Arthrobacter crystallopoietes: one gene and its partner. Each later gene encodes a partner of the first gene's protein in a complex. Links are inferred from orthologs where the notes say so. Each region holds a gene or a part of one and is shown on either strand. Other genes may lie near its edges.

Region 1 (10,017 bases):
ACCTCGTCCCAGTTTGTTGGACTCATCGCGGAAACCGGAGCCCTTCAGCTGGCTGGAGCTACCGGCTGACAGGAGCCGGGTCAGCGAAGGCGTCCGGCTGATCGGCCAGCTTCTTGTTGAACGCCCGGCCCAGGAGGTCGCTGCCTTGCTCGCCGAAGAAAAGGTCGTCCGCGCGCTCCTCCAGCTCGCTTTGCGCGTCCAGGCTATCAGGGTCATCGACGTCGATGTCTGCTGCCTCAGCGGCGATCGACACGATGCCGTCGGCGAGGGCATCGAGCCCGAACCAGCGGTAGCCCGCTACGGCGTTGGCGAGCTCATCCTCATCGAGAACCTGGATCCCATGCAGCAGGCCACCGTTCTGGGCGACGTTGTCCAGCATCAGCAAGTCATATAGTGCCCGGTCACCTTCGGCCCGCGGACCCTCATAGTCGTAGTCCAGCGCCCGGTTCCATACATCTTTTTCGCGCATAATCCGGAATCCCCTTAGCATTCGTAGCTACGGCCGGGCGCCGGCGGAAGCGGCCCCACGACCGAGCATAACGGTAGTCCCGCCGGAGGTGGAGAGCCCGACGCCAAGAAATTCGAACTGCTGAGCCGGATCAGGTCACCGGCGCGGGCTGACCTCCGAATTTTGAGTAAATCCTGAGGTGGCGCAGGCGCTGTCCTTGAGGTCTTGGCCAAATACTGTCTGACAGCGCATTCCTACAGAGGCACAGTCCTGACGCCCCTTGCCTGGACCATTCGCAGCTGTCTCCGCAGAAATGCGCTGAAACGGGATGCGGGCAGCGCTGGGAAAGAGCCTGCCCGCATTCCGGCAAAACTCAGGCTGTTGATTCCCTGTCCAGGCTCTCGGCTCTGAACGTCAGTCGTTGGCGGTAAACTCTTACCCGTGACCCCGGAGTTCTGCTGAACTTCGGGTACTTGTGTTGTGCCCTGCCGGGGAAGAGTAAGGATGAAAGACCATGAGCCTGAACGGACTGCGGACTGCCCTCGCTGAAGACAAGTCCTTCGAGCGGGTACGGCTCTACGCGTCCCGGCCGGCGGGGGAGCGCAGCGAGGATCTGCAGATCGGCGCGCCTCCCGGCCTGCGTGCCGCGCTGCTGGCGGAGATGGTCGAGGGGCAGGAATCCGGCGTCGTTCTCGCGGTCACCGCCACCGGGCGCGAGACCGAGGATCTGGCCACGGCGCTGCGCTGCTACCTGCCGGCTGAGTCCATCGAGGAGTTCCCCAGCTGGGAGACGCTCCCGCACGAGCGGCTTTCCCCGCGCTCGGACACGGTGGGCCGGCGCCTGTCCGTGCTGCGCCGGCTCAAGTACGACGACGCCGCCAGCCCGCTCCGTGTGGTCATCGCACCGGTTCGCGCGGTGCTGCAGCCGCTGGTCAAGGGCCTGGGCGAGCTGAAGCCCGTGTCTCTCAAGGTGGGGGACGAAGTGTCCTTCGAATCCGTGGTCCGGCAGCTGGCCGATGCTGCCTACGCGCGCGTGGACATGGTCACGCACCGCGGCGAGTTCGCGGTGCGAGGCGGCATCCTCGATGTCTTCCCGCCCACCGAGGACCATCCGGTGCGCATCGATTTCTTCGGCGACGAGGTGGACCAGATGCGCTGGTTCGCGGTGGCGGACCAGCGCAGCCTCTCGGGCGAGAACGTCAAGCACCCTAGCGCGCTGTACGCCCCGCCGTGCCGCGAGCTGCTGATCACCCCGGATGTGATGAGCCGGGCGGCGAAGCTGAAGTCCCAGATGCCGGCCGCGGCAGACATGCTGGAGAAGATTGCCGGCGGCATTGCGGTTGAGGGCATGGAGTCGCTGGCCCCGGTGCTGGTGGACGCCATGGTCCCGTTCCTCGGCGAGCTGCCGGAAGGTTCCCTCGCCGTCGTGATTGAGCCGGAAAAGGTGCGCGCCCGCGCCCACGACCTGGAAGCGACCAACGCGGAGTTCCTCGCCGCGGCGTGGGCCACCGCGTCCGACGGCGGCGACGCGCCGTTGGACCTGGCGCTGCAGGGGGACCTGGACGAGGCGAGCTTCCGCTCCTTGGCGGACACCCGCACCACCGCGCTGGACCGCAAGGTCTCCTGGTGGTCCATCACCTCCTTCAACCCGGACGATGAAACCGTGCTGGACGTGGACTCGCTGACCGTCAGCGCGCGCGAACCCCGCGGCTACCAGGGCGACGTGGCGGAAATGATGGAGTTCATCGGCGGCCGCGTCCGCGACCAGTGGCGCGTCGTCGTCGCAACCGAAGGTCCCGGCCCCGCGCAGCGCCTCGCCGAACTCTTCCACGACAATGACATCCCCGCCACCCGCGTCGACTCCCTCGAGGACGGCCCGACTCCGGGCATCATCGAAATTACGACGGCGAGTGCGGGCAAGGGATTCGTCTTCGATGGGTTGAAACTCGGCCTGCTCACCGAGGCGGACCTGCTGGGCCGGACTTCCGCCGCCGGCACCCGCGACATGCGCAAGATGCCCTCGAAGCGCCGCAACGCCGTCGATCCTCTGCAGCTGACCGCGGGTGACTTTGTGGTGCACGAGCAGCACGGCGTGGGCAAGTTCGTGGAGCTGCTGCAGCGCTCCTCAGGGGCCGGACCGACCAAGACGATGCGCGAATACCTGGTGCTGGAGTACGCGCCGTCCAAGCGCGGGGCGCCGGGAGACCGGCTGTTTGTGCCCACGGACCAGCTGGACCAGGTCACCCGGTACGTCGGTGGAGACGCCCCCGCGCTGTCCAAGATGGGCGGCTCGGACTGGGCGAACACCAAGAATAAAGCGCGCAAGGCGGTCAAGGAGATCGCCGGCGAGCTCATCCGGCTGTACTCGGCGCGGATGGCCTCGCGCGGGCACGCCTTCGCCCCGGACACCCCGTGGCAGCGCGAGCTGGAGGAGGCGTTCCCATACATCGAGACGCCGGACCAGCTGACCACCATCAACGAGGTCAAGAAGGACATGGAGCGCGAGATTCCCATGGACCGCCTGGTCTCCGGCGACGTGGGCTACGGCAAGACCGAGATCGCCGTGCGCGCCGCATTCAAGGCGGTCCAGGACGGCAAGCAGGTGGCGCTGCTGGTGCCCACCACCCTGCTCTCGCAGCAGCACTACGAGACCTTCTCCGAGCGGTTCAGCGGCTTCCCCATCCGGGTCAAGGCGCTCTCCCGCTTCCAGACCGCCAAGGAATCCAAGGAGACCATCGAGGGCGTGAAGAACGGCGCCGTGGACGTGGTCATCGGCACGCACCGGCTGCTCTCCAAAGAAGTGGACTTCAAGGATCTCGGCCTGGTCATCGTGGACGAGGAGCAGCGCTTCGGCGTGGAGCACAAGGAGGCGCTGAAAAAGATGCGCACCAATGTGGACGTCCTAGCCATGAGTGCGACGCCGATTCCGCGTACCTTGGAGATGTCGCTGACCGGGATCCGCGAGACTTCTACCTTGGCCACGCCGCCGGAAGAGCGGCACCCGGTCCTGACGTACGTGGGCCCGTACACGGACAAGCAGGCCTCCGCGGCGATCCGGCGCGAGCTAATGCGCGAGGGCCAGGTGTTCTTCGTGCACAACCGCGTCTCCTCGATCGACGCGACGGCCGCGCACATCCGCGAGCTGGTCCCCGAGGCCCGGGTGGAAGTGGCGCACGGACGGATGAGCGAATCCAAGCTCGAGCAGATCATCGTGGACTTCTGGGAGAAGCGCTTCGACGTGCTGGTCTGCACCACCATCATCGAAACCGGCCTGGACATCTCCAACGCCAACACCTTGATCGTGGACCGGGCGGACAACTACGGCCTGTCCCAGCTGCACCAGCTGCGCGGCCGCGTTGGCCGTGGCCGCGAGCGGGCCTACGCCTACTTCCTCTACCCGGCGGAGAAGCCGCTGGGCGAGGTGGCACTGGAACGGCTCAAGGCCGTGGCCTCGCATAACGAGCTGGGCGCCGGCATGCAGTTGGCTCTGAAGGACCTCGAGATCCGCGGCGCCGGCAACCTGCTCGGCGGCGAACAGTCCGGGCACATCCAGGGCGTCGGGTTCGACCTGTACATCAGGCTGGTCGGCGAGGCCGTGGCGGACTACCGCGGTGAAGCCGAAGAGAAGGCCGCCGAGATGAAGATCGAACTGCCCGTCAATGCCCACCTCCCGCACGACTACGTCCCGGGGGAGCGGCTGCGCCTCGAGGCTTACCGAAAGCTTGCGTCAGCCACGACGCTTGAGGGGATCGACGAGGTGGTCGAGGAATTGACCGACCGCTACGGCGAACCGCCCCTGCCCGTGCAGAACCTCGTTGCCGTGGCACGGTTCCGTGTGGGTGCCCGCGAGGTCGGCCTGACCGACGTGGCGCTGCAGGGCAACTTCATCAAGTTCGCCCCGGCCTCCCTGCCCGAGTCCAAGACCATGCGCCTGAACCGCATGTACCCCGGCTCGCAGGTCAAACCCAACCTCGACTTCATCCTCATCCCCAAGCCGAAAACCTCCCGCATCGGCGGCCGCGACCTCGCCGACCAGGCCGTCCTCGAATGGGCCCAAGGAGTCATCGACGCCGTGTTCAAGGGGTAGCGCTTCGGCGTGGGGGAGGAGTGAAACCGCGCATGACAGCGGCCGCACGACTTTCTTCAACTGTTTGGCCGGTCCAGCTGAACTCGATGATCATCATCGTCTCGTCCCACGGGTACGGCGGATGGTCGGTGGAAGTGCCGGTCACCCGTCGTCACTACAATTCAGGGAGCGGCCGCGGACACAGTCAAGGTCATGAACACGAAATTTAGGTAGGGGAGTGACTCAAACCGGATAGAGTGGGTGCCGCTGCCTCAGCGAGGAGGCGGTAAACCAATCAAAGAAAGCAACGTCGCATGAACTTTGAATCGCACTCCATGACCCTCAAGCTTTGGGACCGTTCAACCACAATCGAGGCCTTGGACGCTGCTGTGGCCCAGGTTGCGCTGAAGGCAAACGTCTCCAAGGACCAGGTACGGGTCATCCGGAGCGGGCCCCAGGTCTTCACCGTTGGTTTGGCCAACAATGCGTCGTCAAACCTCCTCGCTGGCTGACGCGGCGTCGCGACGGATGGTCTCGACGGTGCGCCTCTACTGGTCGGCGTCAGCCGGTCGGTGAGCGGGCCCATGGTCCAGGGTGCCTTAGCCGAGATATGAGTGCGGTCGAGGTCGACGGAACCTGCGAAGCATTAAAGAAGCAGGAGCAACACCATCAGCCCGGAGGCCACCATGGTCAGTCCGACGCCCATCCTACTGGCGATAACCACTGCTCGCCGGATGTCGACCAGCCCCGGGCTGGTCCGCTGGACGATCCAGTTAATCACTGCAACAACCGCCATGAGTCCGCTGAAAGTGCTGGCAGCGATGCGCGGGCCATGTTTGCACCCTTCTTTCCCGCTTACTTCAGGCCCCGGAATCTGACCCGTTCGAGCAGATGCGTAGCCCAAGGATAGTGCCGTGACAACACAGCCAGGCCGCCCGCGATGGTGAACAGTCCCGGCCCCGGCAGCACGAGACCGGCGATTCCCAACGCCATGAGGATCTAGCCCAGCACTTCCGTGCCTGTTGCCACAGTCAAGGCGGAACGGCGCCGCTCCTCCTCGGCATAAGTTCGTCGTCGCACGCCAGCCCCGTTCGGTGAGTCCGTAGAACGAACCGCTCCGGCGAACCGCCGCTGCCCGCGCAGAACCTCATCGCGGTGGCGCGCTTCAGGGTTGGTGCCCGCGAGGCCGGCCTGACTGAAGTGACCCGCAGGGCAGCTTCATCAAGTTCGCCTCCCTCCCTGCCGAGTCCAAGACCATGTGCCTGAACCGCATGTACCCCGGTTATCAGGTCAAACCGAACCTCGACTTCATCCTCATCCCCGAGCCCGAACCTCCCGCATCGGCGGCCGCGACCTCTCCGACCAGGCAGTCCTCGAATGGGCCCAAGGCGTCATCGACGCGGTTGTCAAAGGGCAGCGCTTCGAAGACGGTTCGGATCCTTGATGGAGACCTCGACGGCACGCTTTACTAGTACGGCGTCAGCGCCTGCCGGATCATTATCGGCCCGGGCGGCCGGGACTTCGGCGCCACGGATCCTAAACCGGTGACCAAGCGCCGTGGATGTGGCGGTCACCAGTACGGGAGGACCGCCACACGCCATGGCGAACCGAATGAACAGGTGCTGTGACAGCTCCTTATGAGAGGGCGGCGCACACGTCCGTAACCTTGCCTGGGCCATCGGCATTAAATACGCGCACCTCGTTGCCGTCTTCATCGACGGCAAAGTTGAAGTTGCCCACCACAAGGAACAATCCGGGCCTCGCGGACCCAGGGCTCTCTGGTGTGGGCAGAGGATTGGTCAGGATGTTGCGTCCCCGCACTTCCGTTTCAATGATGGTTTCACCGTTAACAACGACGTCGCGTTCGAAGCGAACCCCGGTGATGACAGAAGTAAAGGTCTTGCCGTTTGCAGTAAGGGTGATCTTCTGACCGGGGGAGGTGATGATCCTTCTTTCGTTGCCTGTCTCAATCACCTTGGACTTTCCAGTGAGCGTGAAATCGACCTCGAAGTCGCAGAAGCCGTCGAGGTCGCCACTTCCCCCGACATTGATGGGTGCTACGCCATTGGCAGCAGACACTGGGCTCGCAGTTGCGATGAGACCTGCAACCACGGCAGTGGGGATAAGCCAGTGTTTCATTTTGAGCTCCTTGCAGTTTGGTTCTTGCCCCTATCGGAAGCCGCCTAGGAAAACCTTTGAATCGGCGACCGCGGACACTGTAAGTTTCTCGACCTTTCGAAAACCTTGTGCTGCAGGTCAGTGCGCTGATAGGGGACTAAAGCAACCAATAGAAGCGGCTGGCCGGCAACATTTGGGATCTACCAACGTCTTTGGTTGGCGTCTCTTGGATTGCGCTTCGGACCATTACGCGCTTAGAGGCGTAGCGCTTTGACCATTTCGATAAGATCCCCGTAACAATGAGCCCGGCGCAATGGATGAATCGATACGTCAGCCGATATTGCGCCGCAGAAGGTATTTGAAGAAAGTATTTTACTTCGTTTAACTCCGCGTGTCCTTCGCGGCGTGTCGCGCCAGGCTTACGTCATAAACCGGATCTCACAACGACGCCTTTTTCAAAGCACTATGTTTCGCTTCCGATTTGCCATACCTTTTTGGAACTGCAGCACTATCACTGACAATTGGCCCGGATTCCAGCAACGGAAACATCCAATCCGCTTCCGATTGTCAGTGATCGCTGGACTTCCTCCTGCAATGACAATCGCATTGTGGGAGTGCCGGGGCTCAGCCGTTCAGGGGCAAATTCGGACAGGCTAAGGAAAGACAATGAACATCCCAGCTCTCAATATCAGCACGCCCATTTACGCTTTGGTAGGCCTTATCGCCCTAGCGATCAAGGGTATCCAATCACACCGAGCTAAACATGCAGCCAACGTGCAACACCGGCTAGGGCGCGGAATATCATGAGCGGCCCAACAATTACTGCGATCGTTCCTGCCTACAACGAAGAGGAAGGTATCGGCGAAACATTAGAAGCATTGTTGAATCAGTCCGAACCTTTTGACGAAATTATCGTGGCTAATGATGCATCCACTGATCGAACGCGTGAGATCTCTTTGGCATATGGCGTGACTGTGGTGACACCGCCGCAAAACCTTGGCAGTAAGGCTCGCGCACAAAACTTCGCTCTCCCCTTCTGCAAGACCGACCTGGTCCTGCCCGTTGATGCAGATACTGTGCTTGCACCTGACTATGTATCGCTCATCAAGGAACCGTTTGCTGATCCGGAAGTGGTCATCGCTGCAGGCTGCGTCTTGACCAAAAACTCCCGCACAATGACCGAGCGCGGCCGCACAATCGAGTACATGTTTGGCTTTCACTGGCATCGGCCTATCCAAAACGCCGCGAACTCTCCTGTTGTTTGCTCGGGATGCGATTCAGCATTCCGACGCAAGGATTTAGTCGACTTCGGAGGCTTCCCCGAGCGGACGATAGTGGAGGATATGGACTACACCTGGAGCCAACAGATCGCCGGGAAACGGGCGGTGTATGTAGGCGATGCTGTGGCTTACGCTGCAGACCCTGACACGATGAAGTATTTGCGCAAGCAGGTGTGGCGATGGATGGCAGGCTTTTTCCAGAACGTCCGAATTCACAGTAGGGAACTTTTGCAGAAAAAGCGCATGCTCGCGTTGTGGGTTTTTCTCGCAGTCTGGGAGATATTGACTGTTCCATTGTGGTATGTTATGCCGTTGATATGGCTCTTCGTGTTCCAGTGGACGCCAATTGTCGCCGGTGCTTGGTTCTTCGGTGCGGAGTTCGCGCTTCTAATGCCGCCATTAATCTACGCTTCCATACGTCGAAAAATCTCGTTCTGGCATGTACTTATGTGCATACCGGCGCTCTATGTGGTCAAAGCAGTGAACTTCACCTACGCATGGAAGGCACTGATCGTGGAACTCGTGCTGTTTCCGCTTGGCCTAAGCAAAGGCCTGCACGATTACGAGAAGGGCCGGGCGGATACACCGACTTCAGACAGAACGGCTGAACCGCTGCAGACTGTCGCTGGGGCCAGAGTCTCTGCAAGCTCTCCCGGCCTACCGGCAAGAGCAGTTGGCGCCCCTGATACACCGGCTGTTAATCCGGAGGGTATCGCAAACGAAGGCTACTATCAGGGTATTCAAAGCAGTCCCAAGCGTTTGATGCGCGCGTCCAAGCATTCCTCAAGGAGGGTCACGGGTCAGACCTAACTTCTGTCCGCCGTTCGAAGTGGGACACGTCGACAAGTACCGGGACGAGAAAGTTCCGGCCAATGGGCGACCGGGAATCTGTGTGGCGAGCTGCTACAGCACGTCAGGAAAGGGTAGCTGGTGCCCAATACCAGTCATCCTCTGTCGTAATTCTGATGCCATATTCGTATCAACGGCAACACGAATCTGGGTACGTCTCTGCGTGCCTGTGGGTAGGTAATGTCAGCGTTCAAAATGGAACGCCTGTCCTAGGCTAGAGGATGGAAATGATGGGCGAGCATGTGCAGGTTGGAAGCCACAAGATCTGGACCGAGCAGGTCGGCACAGGGCCGGACGTGCTCTTGATCGGTGGTTTAGGGGACACCGTTGAGTCCTGGCGGTTCCAGCTGGACCGGTTGACCGACCGCTACCGACTAACCGCATTCGATAGCCCCGGCGGAGGCAGGACAGCGATGCTGGGCGGCAAGCTAACCGTGGAAATGCTGGCCGATGACACCGCAAGATTGCTCCGTACGCTGGGCATTCCAATTGCTCACGTTGCAGGTTTTTCCGAGGGCAGCATCATCGCCCAGGAGCTGGCCATCCGGCACCCGGAGTTGGTCCGCAGTCTCATTCTGCAGAGTACGTGGCTTGTACCTGACATTTGTCTGCGGACTTTTGACCGGTGTGTACGCTGGATGGTTGAGACGGCCCCGGGCGAGCGGGAATTTCTAGAAGCGCTTTACTTATATCTCTATACGGCGAGGGCGCACAATGACGGCACCGTGGAACGGATCATTGGCGACGTACTCAATTTTCCCCACAAGCATGGGGCAGCTGAGATGTTGACTTTCCTCGAAGCCATCGCCAATCGTGACGCCGCGGATCGACTTCATATGATCACTGCGCCCACGCTGGTACTGGCGGGCGGTGCCGACAGAGTCACTAGACCGAAGCTCGGACGCGAAGTCGCCGGCAGGATCCGCGGTGCGCGGTTTGAAGTCATGTCGGAAGAAGGGCACCAACCCTTTCAAGAAGCCTGTGAAAAGTGGAACGCCCGAGTGGATGCCTTCTGGCGTCAGGTCGGCAACGACGCTTCTACACCAGCCGTTCATGGCCTTGGCGCTGCCGACAAGGAAGCAGAGGTAACTCGATTAATGGCCGAACGTTACGGGCAACCTTTCACTTTAGAAGCAGAGGCACAAAGCTCCAGTTCCATTGACAGCGATGGTGGAGGGCAGGTTGTTGACCGCCGTGCTGCAGTTCCAGACCATGGCCGGGTTGGTGACGTTTCGAAGGCCGTTGCCGCCGCTGGC
Region 2 (9,374 bases), 680 kb from region 1 along the record:
AGCGACTCACGGATATCGCGGAACAGGTTTTGACTGCGCACATCCACCACGACGGCGAGCCGCGGCATCGATTCGGGCATGCGGGAGACAAGCTCGGCCAGCGTGCCGAGCATTTGCGGCGGGAGGTTGTCCACGACATACCAGCCGTGGTCTTCGAGCGCGTGCGCGGCGGTGGTACGGCCTGCGCCCGACATACCCGTGACCACCAGCAGTTCGGATTCCACCGGTTTGATTGGCGTGAAATCCTCTTCGTCTGACATTGAGCCGTCCTGTTCTTAGGTTAGTCCCGCGGCCTTGCACGGGTTCCCTAGCCTAGCTAAGATTCGATGATTTCGCCGGTCGCCATGTTGACTGCGGGTGCCCCGGCGGCAGGTTCCATTGCCGGATCGAGCTGCCGTTTGATGGAAGCGGCGAGGGCGGGACCGACGCCGGGCACCGCTTGGAGTTCCTCGGTGCTGGCCGCCTTGAGTTTCTTGGCCGAGCCGAAGTGCTTGAGCAGCGCCTTGCGCTTGGCGGGCCCCAGCCCCTGGATCCCGTCCAGTACCGACACGGTCATCGACTTGCCGCGCTTCTGACGGTGGTAGTTGATCGCGAAGCGGTGGGCTTCGTCCCGGATCCGCTGGAGCAGATACAGACCGTGCGATGCACGGGGCAGGATGACGGGGAAGTCATCGTCCGGAAGCCAGACTTCTTCCAGCCTTTTGGCCAGTCCGACCACGTAGACGTCGGTGATCCCCAGATCGGCCAAGGCACGGGATGCGGCCGAAACCTGCGGCGGTCCGCCGTCCACCACGACAAGATTCGGCGGATAGGCGAACTTGGTGCGCGGCGCCGGCGTCGTCGTATCCGTCAATACCACGTCCCCGGCGGGGACGCCGTTGGAGTCGATGACATCGGCAACCAGGGGTGCTTTCGTGCCGGCCGGCGACGGAACGGCCTCAGGTTCGGGCACCGCCGTCCTGTCAGCCAGATAGTTCCGGAACCGGCGGCTGATGACGTCGTACATGGCGGAGGTATCGTCCCGGGCGGCATCGCCCGTAATGGAAAACCGCCGATAGTCAGATTTCTTGGGCAGGCCATCTTCAACGACCACCATGGAGGCAACAACGTTGGTTCCCTGGACATGGGAAATGTCGTAGCACTCGATGCGCAGCAGGGCCACGGGCAGGTCGAGCGCCTCCTGCAGCTCCTGCAGCGCGGCGGAGCGGGTGGTCAGGTCGCCGGCGCGGCGGCTCTTGTGCAGCGCCAGTGCCTGCTTCGCGTTCTCCTGCACCGTGCCGAGCAGCGCGGCCTTGTCACCGCGCTGGGGCACCCGCAGTTCGACCTTGCTGCCGCGCAGACCGCGCAGCCACTCTTCCAGCTCGGGTCTGTTGTCCGGCTCCACGGGCAGCAGCACTTGCTTGGGGATCCTGTCCGGTCCCTCGCCGTCGCCATAAACCTGCTGCAGCAGGTGCTCGGTCAGGTCGGCCGGAGACGCATCCTCGACCTTCTCGACGACCCAGCCTCGCTGGCCCCGGATCCGCCCGCCGCGCACGTGGAAAACCTGGACCGCCGCCTCAAGCTCGTCTTCGGCCAGCGCGAAAATGTCCGCGTCCGTGTCTTCGCCGAGCACTACTGCATTGCGTTCGAAGACGCGCTTCAGGGCAGCGATGTCGTCGCGGTACCGTGCCGCCGATTCGTAGTCGAGCTCGGCAACGGCGGCGTTCATCTTCTGTTCCAGCGCGCGGATGAAACGGTCGGCTTCGCCGCCCATGAAAGCGCAGAACTCGGCGGCGAGGGCCTTGTGGTCTTCAGGAGAAATCCGCCCGACACACGGTGCGGAGCACTTGTCGATGTAGCCGAGCAGGCACGGGCGGCCCGTCCGCTGGGCACGGTTGAAGACGCCAACACTGCAGGTGCGGACTGGGAAGACGCGCAGCAGGGTGTCCACCGTTTCCCTGATCGCCTTTGCGGGGTAGAAGGGGCCGAAGTACTTTGTGCCCTTCCGCCGGTCCCCGCGCATCACCTGCACGCGCGGGAACTTCTCGGACATGGTGACAGCCAGGTACGGGTAGGACTTATCGTCCCGGAACATGATGTTGAACCGGGGCGTGAACTCCTTGATCCAGGTGTACTCGAGCTGGATGGCCTCCAGTTCGCTCCCCACCACGGTCCATTCCACGGACGCTGCGGTATGCACCATTGCCCGGGTACGCGGCATGAGTCCGTCGGGATTTGCGAAGTAGCTGTTGAGCCTGGACCGGAGGTTCTTGGCCTTACCCACATAGATGACGCGCTTGTTGTCATCCCGGAACCTGTACACCCCGGGCTGGGTAGGGATCTCCCCCGGCTTCGGCCGGTAAGACGAGGGCAGCGCCATTACTGTGCCTGTTTGGATTGGTTGTAGGTGCCGGCCCGTTCCTGCCCGCTCAGTTCGGCAATGGCGTCCATAATCTTATCCGTGGCGGCACGGCGGGCAGGCAGGGAGTGTCCCGGGCCCGTCTTGTCGAAATACAGCGGCGCGCCGACCTTCAGGGTGAAATGCTGCGGCTTGATCATTTTCTTGTCCGCCGGCTGGAGCCTGTCGGTTCCGATCAGTCCCACCGGCACCACGGGAGCACCGGTGGTCAGGGCAAGCCAGCCAACGCCTGTTCTTCCACGGTACAGCAAACCGTCGCGGGAGCGGGTGCCTTCGGGATAGATGCCGAAGGCCTCGTTCCGCTCAAGAATTTCCACCGCTGTCTGCAGCGCCGCGACGCTGGCAGCCTGTTCCCCCCGTTCTACCGGGACGGAGCCGACGCTGTTGAAGAACCAGCGCATCGCGGAGCCCTTCGGTCCCTTTGCGGTGAAGTACTCGGCCTTCGCAAAGAACGCCACCTTGCGCGGCATCAGGGCCTGGACGATGATGCTGTCGAAAAACGACTGGTGGTTGGGGGCGACGATGACCGGGCCCTCCGGCGGGAAGTTTTCCAGCCCCTCAACCGTGGGCCGGCAGGTTCCGGAGATCACGGCACGGAACGCAGCACGGGTGCCTTCGAAAAATTCCATTCCCTTACCTCTCCGTTCCTTGTGTGACGGCCGCTTGCTGGCGTGCCAGTTCCTCCGCTAGTTCCTGCGTATTGACGACGACGGCGGCAGCACCGGCGGCTTCAAGCTCGCCGTCGGCCGCAAATCCCCAGCTAACTCCGATAGCCGGAATGCCGTGGTGGACGGCGGCCGTAATGTCGTAGTGCCGGTCCCCCACCATCACCACGCTGCCGTATCCTCCGGCGTACTGCCGCAAAGCCTCTTCGAGAATCGGGATCTTGCCTGCATCGGCTGCGGTGCCGCTGCCCGGATCGTCAAAGCCTGCGCCATGGATACTGTCGAAGTAGGCGGTCAACCCTTGTACGCGGAGTAGTTCGTCGGCGATCGGAGTGGGTTTCTGCGTAGCCACGGCCAGGATGGTGCCTTCGGTCTTCAACTGCTGCAGCAGCCCTTCCACTCCGGGATATACATGGCTGGCTGCCATCCCGGAAAGACGGTACTCGGTCCGGTAGAGCCTAATGACTTCGGCTAGATCGCTCTCCGGAACCCCGGCCTTCTCCCGCAGCGACTGCCCCAGCGGAGGACCGACCATGGAGTCGAGGACATCCTGCCGCGGGACCGGCAGCCCGGCTAGCTGCAAGGCTCGGCTGATACCCCCTGTGATGGCCCCCGCGGGATCCACCAGAGTCCCATCAAGGTCAAAGAGAACCAGCGCCGGCAAAGAAGTCACCTAGGCATTTTTCCATACCTTGAAGGTTATGCGTTACAAACATTCCCCTTGGGGTATATACCGCGCTGCCGATCAGGCCGTGTCAAGTACTTCCGCGAGGAACCGGCCGGTGTGGCTGACCTCCGCCTTCGCAACCTGTTCAGGCGTGCCTGCGGCAATAATACGGCCGCCGCCGGAACCTCCGTCCGGTCCAAGATCCACTACCCAGTCGGCACTCTTGATGACGTCCAGGTTGTGTTCGATGGTGATCACGGTGTTGCCCTTGTCCACCAATGACTGGAGTACCAGCAACAGCTTGCGGATATCCTCGAAGTGCAGCCCGGTGGTGGGTTCGTCCAGCACGTAGATACTCCGACCGTTGCTACGCTTCTGCAACTCGCTCGCGAGCTTCACCCGCTGCGCTTCGCCGCCGGAGAGGGTGGTAGCGGGCTGGCCGAGCCGGACGTACCCCAAGCCGACGTCCACCAACGTATTCAAGTGACGGGCAATCGGGGTGAAAGCCGCGAAGAATTCCGCACCTTCCTCGATCGGCATGTCCAGCACATCCGCAATGGTCTTGCCCTTGTAGTGGACTTCAAGCGTCTCGCGGTTGTAACGGGCGCCGTGACAGACCTCGCAGGGGACATAGACGTCCGGCAGGAAGTTCATCTCGATCTTCAGTGTGCCGTCGCCGCTGCATGCTTCACAGCGCCCGCCCTTGACGTTGAACGAGAACCGTCCGGGCTGGTAGCCGCGCACCTTGGCCTCGTTGGTTTCGGCGAAGAGCTTGCGAATATTGTCGAAGACACCGGTGTAGGTGGCCGCGTTGGACCGCGGCGTGCGGCCGATCGGACTCTGGTCGACGTGGATGACCTTGTCCAGGTGCTCAAGGCCCTCGACGCGCGTATGCCGGCCGGCGACCTGCTTGGCCCGGTTGAGCTTGTTGGCCAGTACCTTGTACAGGATGTCATTGACGAGCGTGGATTTTCCGGAGCCGCTCACCCCGGTGACCGCGGTGAAGACGCCAAGCGGGAAGACTGCGTCGATGCCCTGCAGGTTGTTTTCCCGGGCAGCGACCACCTTGAGCTGTCGCTTCTTATCGATCTTGCGGCGCTTGGCGGGGATGTCGATACGGCGCCTGCCGGCCAGGTAATCACCCGTAATGGACTGCTCATTGTCCAGCAGTTCCTTGAGCGAACCGGAATGGACTATCTGGCCTCCGTGCTCGCCTGCACCCGGACCGACGTCGACAATCCAGTCGGCTTCGCTGATGGTGTCTTCGTCGTGCTCGACCACGATCAGAGTGTTGCCGAGGTCGCGCAGCCGGGTCAGGGTTTCGATCAGCCGGCGGTTGTCGCGCTGGTGCAGGCCGATGGATGGCTCGTCCAGAACGTAGAGCACGCCGACCAAGCCGGAACCGATCTGTGTGGCCAACCGGATGCGCTGCGCTTCACCGCCGGAGAGTGTGCCGGCAGCTCGTTCGAGGTTCAGGTAGGAGAGGCCTACGTCCAGCAGGAAGCGGAGCCTGGCCTGGATCTCGATGAGCACCTGCTGGGCAATTTGCGCCTCCCGCGGCGTCAGCTCCAGTGAATCCAGGAAGTCGCGGCATTCCTGCAGCGGCATTGCTGACACTTCGGCAATTGACCTGCCGTTGATGAGCACCGACAGGGACGCCGGGTTCAGGCGCGCACCCTTGCACTCGGGACAGGGTACTTCCCGCATGTACTGCTCATAACGGTCCCGCGCATTGTCGGACTCGGTTTCCAGATGCTTGCGGTGGATGTACTGCACCGCGCCTTCGAAACCGGTGCTGTACTTGCGTTCGCGGCCAAACCGGTTGCGGTACTGAACCACCACCTTGTGGTCCTTGCCGTAGAGCACGGCCTTGCGCGCTTCTTTGGACAGCTCATTGAAGGGGACGTCCATGGAGAATCCGAGTTCGTGCGACAGGCCTTCAAGCAGCCGGTTCCAGTACTGCTGCGTCGCCGTGCCCAGGGCCCAGGGCGCGATCGCGCCGTCGCCGAGGCTGAGCTCCGGGTCCGGAACGACCAGGTCTTCGTCCACCTCAAGCTTGCTGCCGATGCCGGTACAGACCGGGCAGGCACCGAACGGATTGTTAAACGAGAAGGACCGCGGCTCGACTTCGTCAATGGCCAGCGGGTGTTCATTGGGACAGGCAAGGTGCTCCGAAAAGGCCCGGGTACGTCCCGGATCGCCTTCATCCAGGTCCACAAAGTCCGCCAGTACACGGCCCTCCGCCAGGCCCAGCCCGGTCTCGATCGAGTCAGTCAGCCGCTGCTGGATGCCCTCCTTGACCACCAGTCGGTCGATAACGACTTCGATGGTGTGCTTGAACTGCTTGCCGAGCTTGGGCGGTTCCGACAGCTGGATCAGTTTGCCGTCCACCTTGGCGCGGGAATAGCCCTTGGCGGAAAGTTCCTTGAACAGGTCCACGAACTCGCCCTTGCGCCCGCGGACTACCGGGGCGAGGATCTGGAACCGGGTACCGCTCTCAAGCTCCAGCAGCTGATCCACAATTTGCTGCGGAGTCTGCCGTGTCACTGGCTGGCCGCAAACCGGGCAGTGCGGGCGGCCTACCCGGGCCCAAAGCAGCCGCATATAGTCATAGATCTCGGTGATCGTGCCCACCGTGGAACGGGGATTCTTGCTCGTCGATTTCTGGTCGATGGAAACTGCCGGGGAAAGGCCTTCAATGAAGTCGACATCGGGTTTGTCCACTTGGCCCAGGAACATGCGCGCATAGGCTGACAGCGATTCGACATAGCGGCGCTGCCCCTCGGCGAAGATCGTGTCGAAGGCCAGGGAGGACTTGCCGGAACCGGAAAGCCCGGTGAATACGATCATGGAATCCCTGGGCAGGTCTAGGTCGACATTGCGCAGGTTGTGCTCCCGCGCGCCCTTCACGACCAGCCGGGATAGGTCCGTCCGGGCATCCTCGTGGGATCCGGGTCCAGTTGATTCACTCGCTTTTAGCACGGTTTCCACTCTAATCGAAAGTCCGTTCGAAAACGTATTGCGTTCAGCACATCGGTGCGAACGCGGACCATAATTGTCCGCGTACCTTCAACGTGGGCGGGGCTTTTTCGTCTCGCCCGGTTGGTCTGCTGGGTCAGCGTTCCAGGGCCGCCTTGACCGCAGCCAATGCAGTCTTCAACGTGGCGCCCTGTGCCCTGGCCGTCTCCGCGAACGTGGCGGCCGCCTCGGCCAGCAGCCGCGAGGACTCGTCCCCGCCTGCGCTGATCACGGTGCCGGCCCGGCCTCCGGTTGTCACCCGGCCCGCCGTTTCCAGTTCCCGGTAGGCGCGGGCCACGGTGTTAGGCACAATGCCGAGATGGTCGGCTAGCCGCCGCACCGGCGGCAGCTTGGTTCCGATAGTCAGCTCTCCGACGTCGGATGCCTCAATAATGCGCAGGCGCAACTGCTCGAACAGCGGCACCGAGCTCTGCTTGTCCAGCCGCCAGTCGAATTGGTCAGCTTCCATGTACCGCTGCCTGCCCTTCTGCAATTGTCCGTTCCCGGACCAATCGAATTTACGCCAATTTCCCGGCGTCGGACAAGGACTTTCACTCTCGGCGCAGACCCCGCCCGGGCAGCCTCCGGACTGTGATTAGACTGGGCGCATGTGGGAACTTGATGACATCACCATCCGCTCGGCGTCCGTCAGCGAGATGGACAACAACGTCTATCTAATCACGGCCAAGGACACCGGCGCACAGGTGCTCATCGACGCCGCGGACGATCTGCCCGCCATCGAAAAACTGCTGGCCGAAGGGGCGCAGGACAGTCAGGCGCCCGCCAAAGTGGCAATGATCATCACCACGCACAGCCACTGGGACCATGTGCGCGCCCTTGCCGAGACGGTGAAACTCACCGGCGCCCGCACCGCGGCCGGAACCGAAGACATCGCGCAGATCGAGGTTCCCGCCGACGTCGCACTAGATCACGGCGACATCGCGGAATTCGACGGGTTCTCGCTGGAGGCCATCAAACTGCGCGGGCACACTCCCGGCTCGGTGGCCCTCCTGTACCGCAACGCGCACGGACCCTCGCACCTGTTCACCGGGGACTCGCTGTTCCCGGGAGGCGTTGGCAACACCCAGCAGGACCCGCAGCGCTTCGCCTCGCTGATTGACGACGTCGAACGCCGCCTTTTCGACTACCTGCCGGACGACACAGTGGTCCACCCGGGCCACGGCAAGGGCACCACGCTCGGCGCCGAACGGCCGCACCTGTCCGAATGGCGCGAGCGGGGCTGGTAGTCAGCGCTTGCGCGCAACGCAGAAAATCCGCCTGAAGGGGAAGACCGTTCCGTGCGGGCCTGCCGGATAGGCATGGCGCAGCGCCTCGGCATATTCCGTCTCGAACTCGGCGGCCTCCTCGGGTGCCAAGGCGGCCAGTACCGGGCGCAGGCCAGTCCCCCGGACCCACTCCAGCACCGGATCCGGCCCCTGCAAGACGTGGAGGTACGTGGTCTCCCACGCATCGGCGTCGAATCCCGCCTCCAGCAGCAGGGCGAGGTAATCCGCGGGCTCGCTGACGGCATCTTCGTGCCGGAGCACGCCGTCGAGAAGGGAATGCCACTTGCTGGAGGCCGCCTGCCGGCGCATCAACACATGCGACGGCGCAGAGAAGTTGCCGGGAACCTGGAACGCCAGCCACGCGCCGGAGGTCAGGCAGGACGCCCACTCGCGCAGCAGGTCCTGGTGCCCCGGAAGCCACTGGAGGGCGGCGTTCGAGACGAGCACGTCCAGATCCTGCGGCGGGGCCCAGGCCGCGATGTCGCCGACTGCGAAATCCAGGTTCTGCAGTTGTGAAGCGGCATTGGCTGCGGCGATCATGGCGGCAGACGAATCCAGTCCCGTCACCCGCGCCCGGGGCCACCGGTCTGCCAGCGCCGCGGTCAGGCTGCCCGGACCGCAGCCCAGGTCCACCACCCGGCGCGGCTCCTCCGCGGCAATCCTGCCGGTCAGGTCGAAGAAGGGGCGGCTGCGGTAATCCGCAAACTCGGCGTACTTGGACGGGTCCCATTTCATACGCCCAGCCTACGGCTTCCGTTACACCCGTCCCCCGGCGGCGCACCGACCGATAGGCTGGAGGGGACATGAACCTACTTGAACAGCTCCCCGCAGCCGCCACTGCCAACCCGGACGAAATCTACACCGCCTTCATCGACTGGGTGGAGGGCCGTGGCATGGCGCTGTATCCGGCCCAGGACGAGGCGGTGATGGAACTGGTCACGGGCAACAACGTCATCCTGGCTACGCCGACCGGCTCGGGTAAGTCAATGGTGGCCATCGCCTCGCATTTTCATGCCATGGCCCACGGGCGGCGCAGTTACTACACGGCGCCGATCAAGGCGCTCGTCTCGGAAAAGTTCTTCGCCTTGTGCGAGATCTTCGGTCCGGACAACGTCGGTATGGTTACCGGTGACTCGTCCGTGAACCAGGACGCTCCCATCATCTGCTGCACTGCGGAAATACTCGCCAACATCGCCCTGCGCGAGGGTTCGGAGGCCGAGCTGGGAACCGTGGTCATGGACGAATTCCATTACTACTCTGATCCGCAGCGCGGCTGGGCCTGGCAGGTGCCGCTGCTGGAACTGCCGCAGGCGCAGTTCCTCCTGATGTCCGCCACTCTG

Evidence for each region.
Region 2: the proteins of mfd (region 1) and uvrA are in contact, whole or in part, in a crystal structure (PDB 4DFC), measured with the Escherichia coli proteins. The link is inferred for Arthrobacter crystallopoietes from one-to-one orthologs.

What each region holds. Positions count from the first base shown.
Region 1 is NZ_CP072014.1:2,458,410-2,468,426, forward strand. The notes cover bases 611-4,735. They hold mfd (transcription-repair coupling factor), read left to right. Parts: upstream 611-962; coding sequence 963-4,535; downstream 4,536-4,735. Outside these bases: J5251_RS11390 (DUF5956 family protein), read right to left, coding at 1-26; J5251_RS11395 (hypothetical protein), read right to left, coding at 59-469; J5251_RS11405 (hypothetical protein), read left to right, coding at 4,829-5,026; J5251_RS11410 (hypothetical protein), read right to left, coding at 5,161-5,310; J5251_RS20665 (PGPGW domain-containing protein), read right to left, coding at 5,370-5,507; J5251_RS11420 (hypothetical protein), read right to left, coding at 6,150-6,653; J5251_RS11425 (glycosyltransferase), read left to right, coding at 7,436-8,722; J5251_RS11430 (alpha/beta fold hydrolase), read left to right, coding at 8,992-10,017. UniProt on the Escherichia coli protein: Couples transcription and DNA repair by recognizing RNA polymerase (RNAP) stalled at DNA lesions. Mediates ATP-dependent release of RNAP and its truncated transcript from the DNA, and recruitment of nucleotide excision repair machinery to the damaged site.
Region 2 is NZ_CP072014.1:3,134,529-3,143,902, reverse strand. Bases 3,609-7,090 are described here. They hold uvrA (excinuclease ABC subunit UvrA), read right to left. Parts: upstream 6,713-7,090; coding sequence 3,809-6,712; downstream 3,609-3,808. Other genes in these bases: J5251_RS14350 (GntR family transcriptional regulator), read right to left, coding at 6,846-7,090; J5251_RS14360 (HAD hydrolase-like protein), read right to left, coding at 3,609-3,736. Outside these bases: RNase adapter RapZ, read right to left, coding at 1-260; excinuclease ABC subunit UvrC, read right to left, coding at 317-2,359; J5251_RS14365 (lysophospholipid acyltransferase family protein), read right to left, coding at 2,359-3,027; more of J5251_RS14360, read right to left, coding at 3,032-3,608; more of J5251_RS14350, read right to left, coding at 7,091-7,217; J5251_RS14345 (MBL fold metallo-hydrolase), read left to right, coding at 7,357-7,995; J5251_RS14340 (trans-aconitate 2-methyltransferase), read right to left, coding at 7,996-8,769; J5251_RS14335 (DEAD/DEAH box helicase), read left to right, coding at 8,838-9,374. UniProt on the Escherichia coli protein: The UvrABC repair system catalyzes the recognition and processing of DNA lesions. UvrA is an ATPase and a DNA-binding protein. A damage recognition complex composed of 2 UvrA and 2 UvrB subunits scans DNA for abnormalities.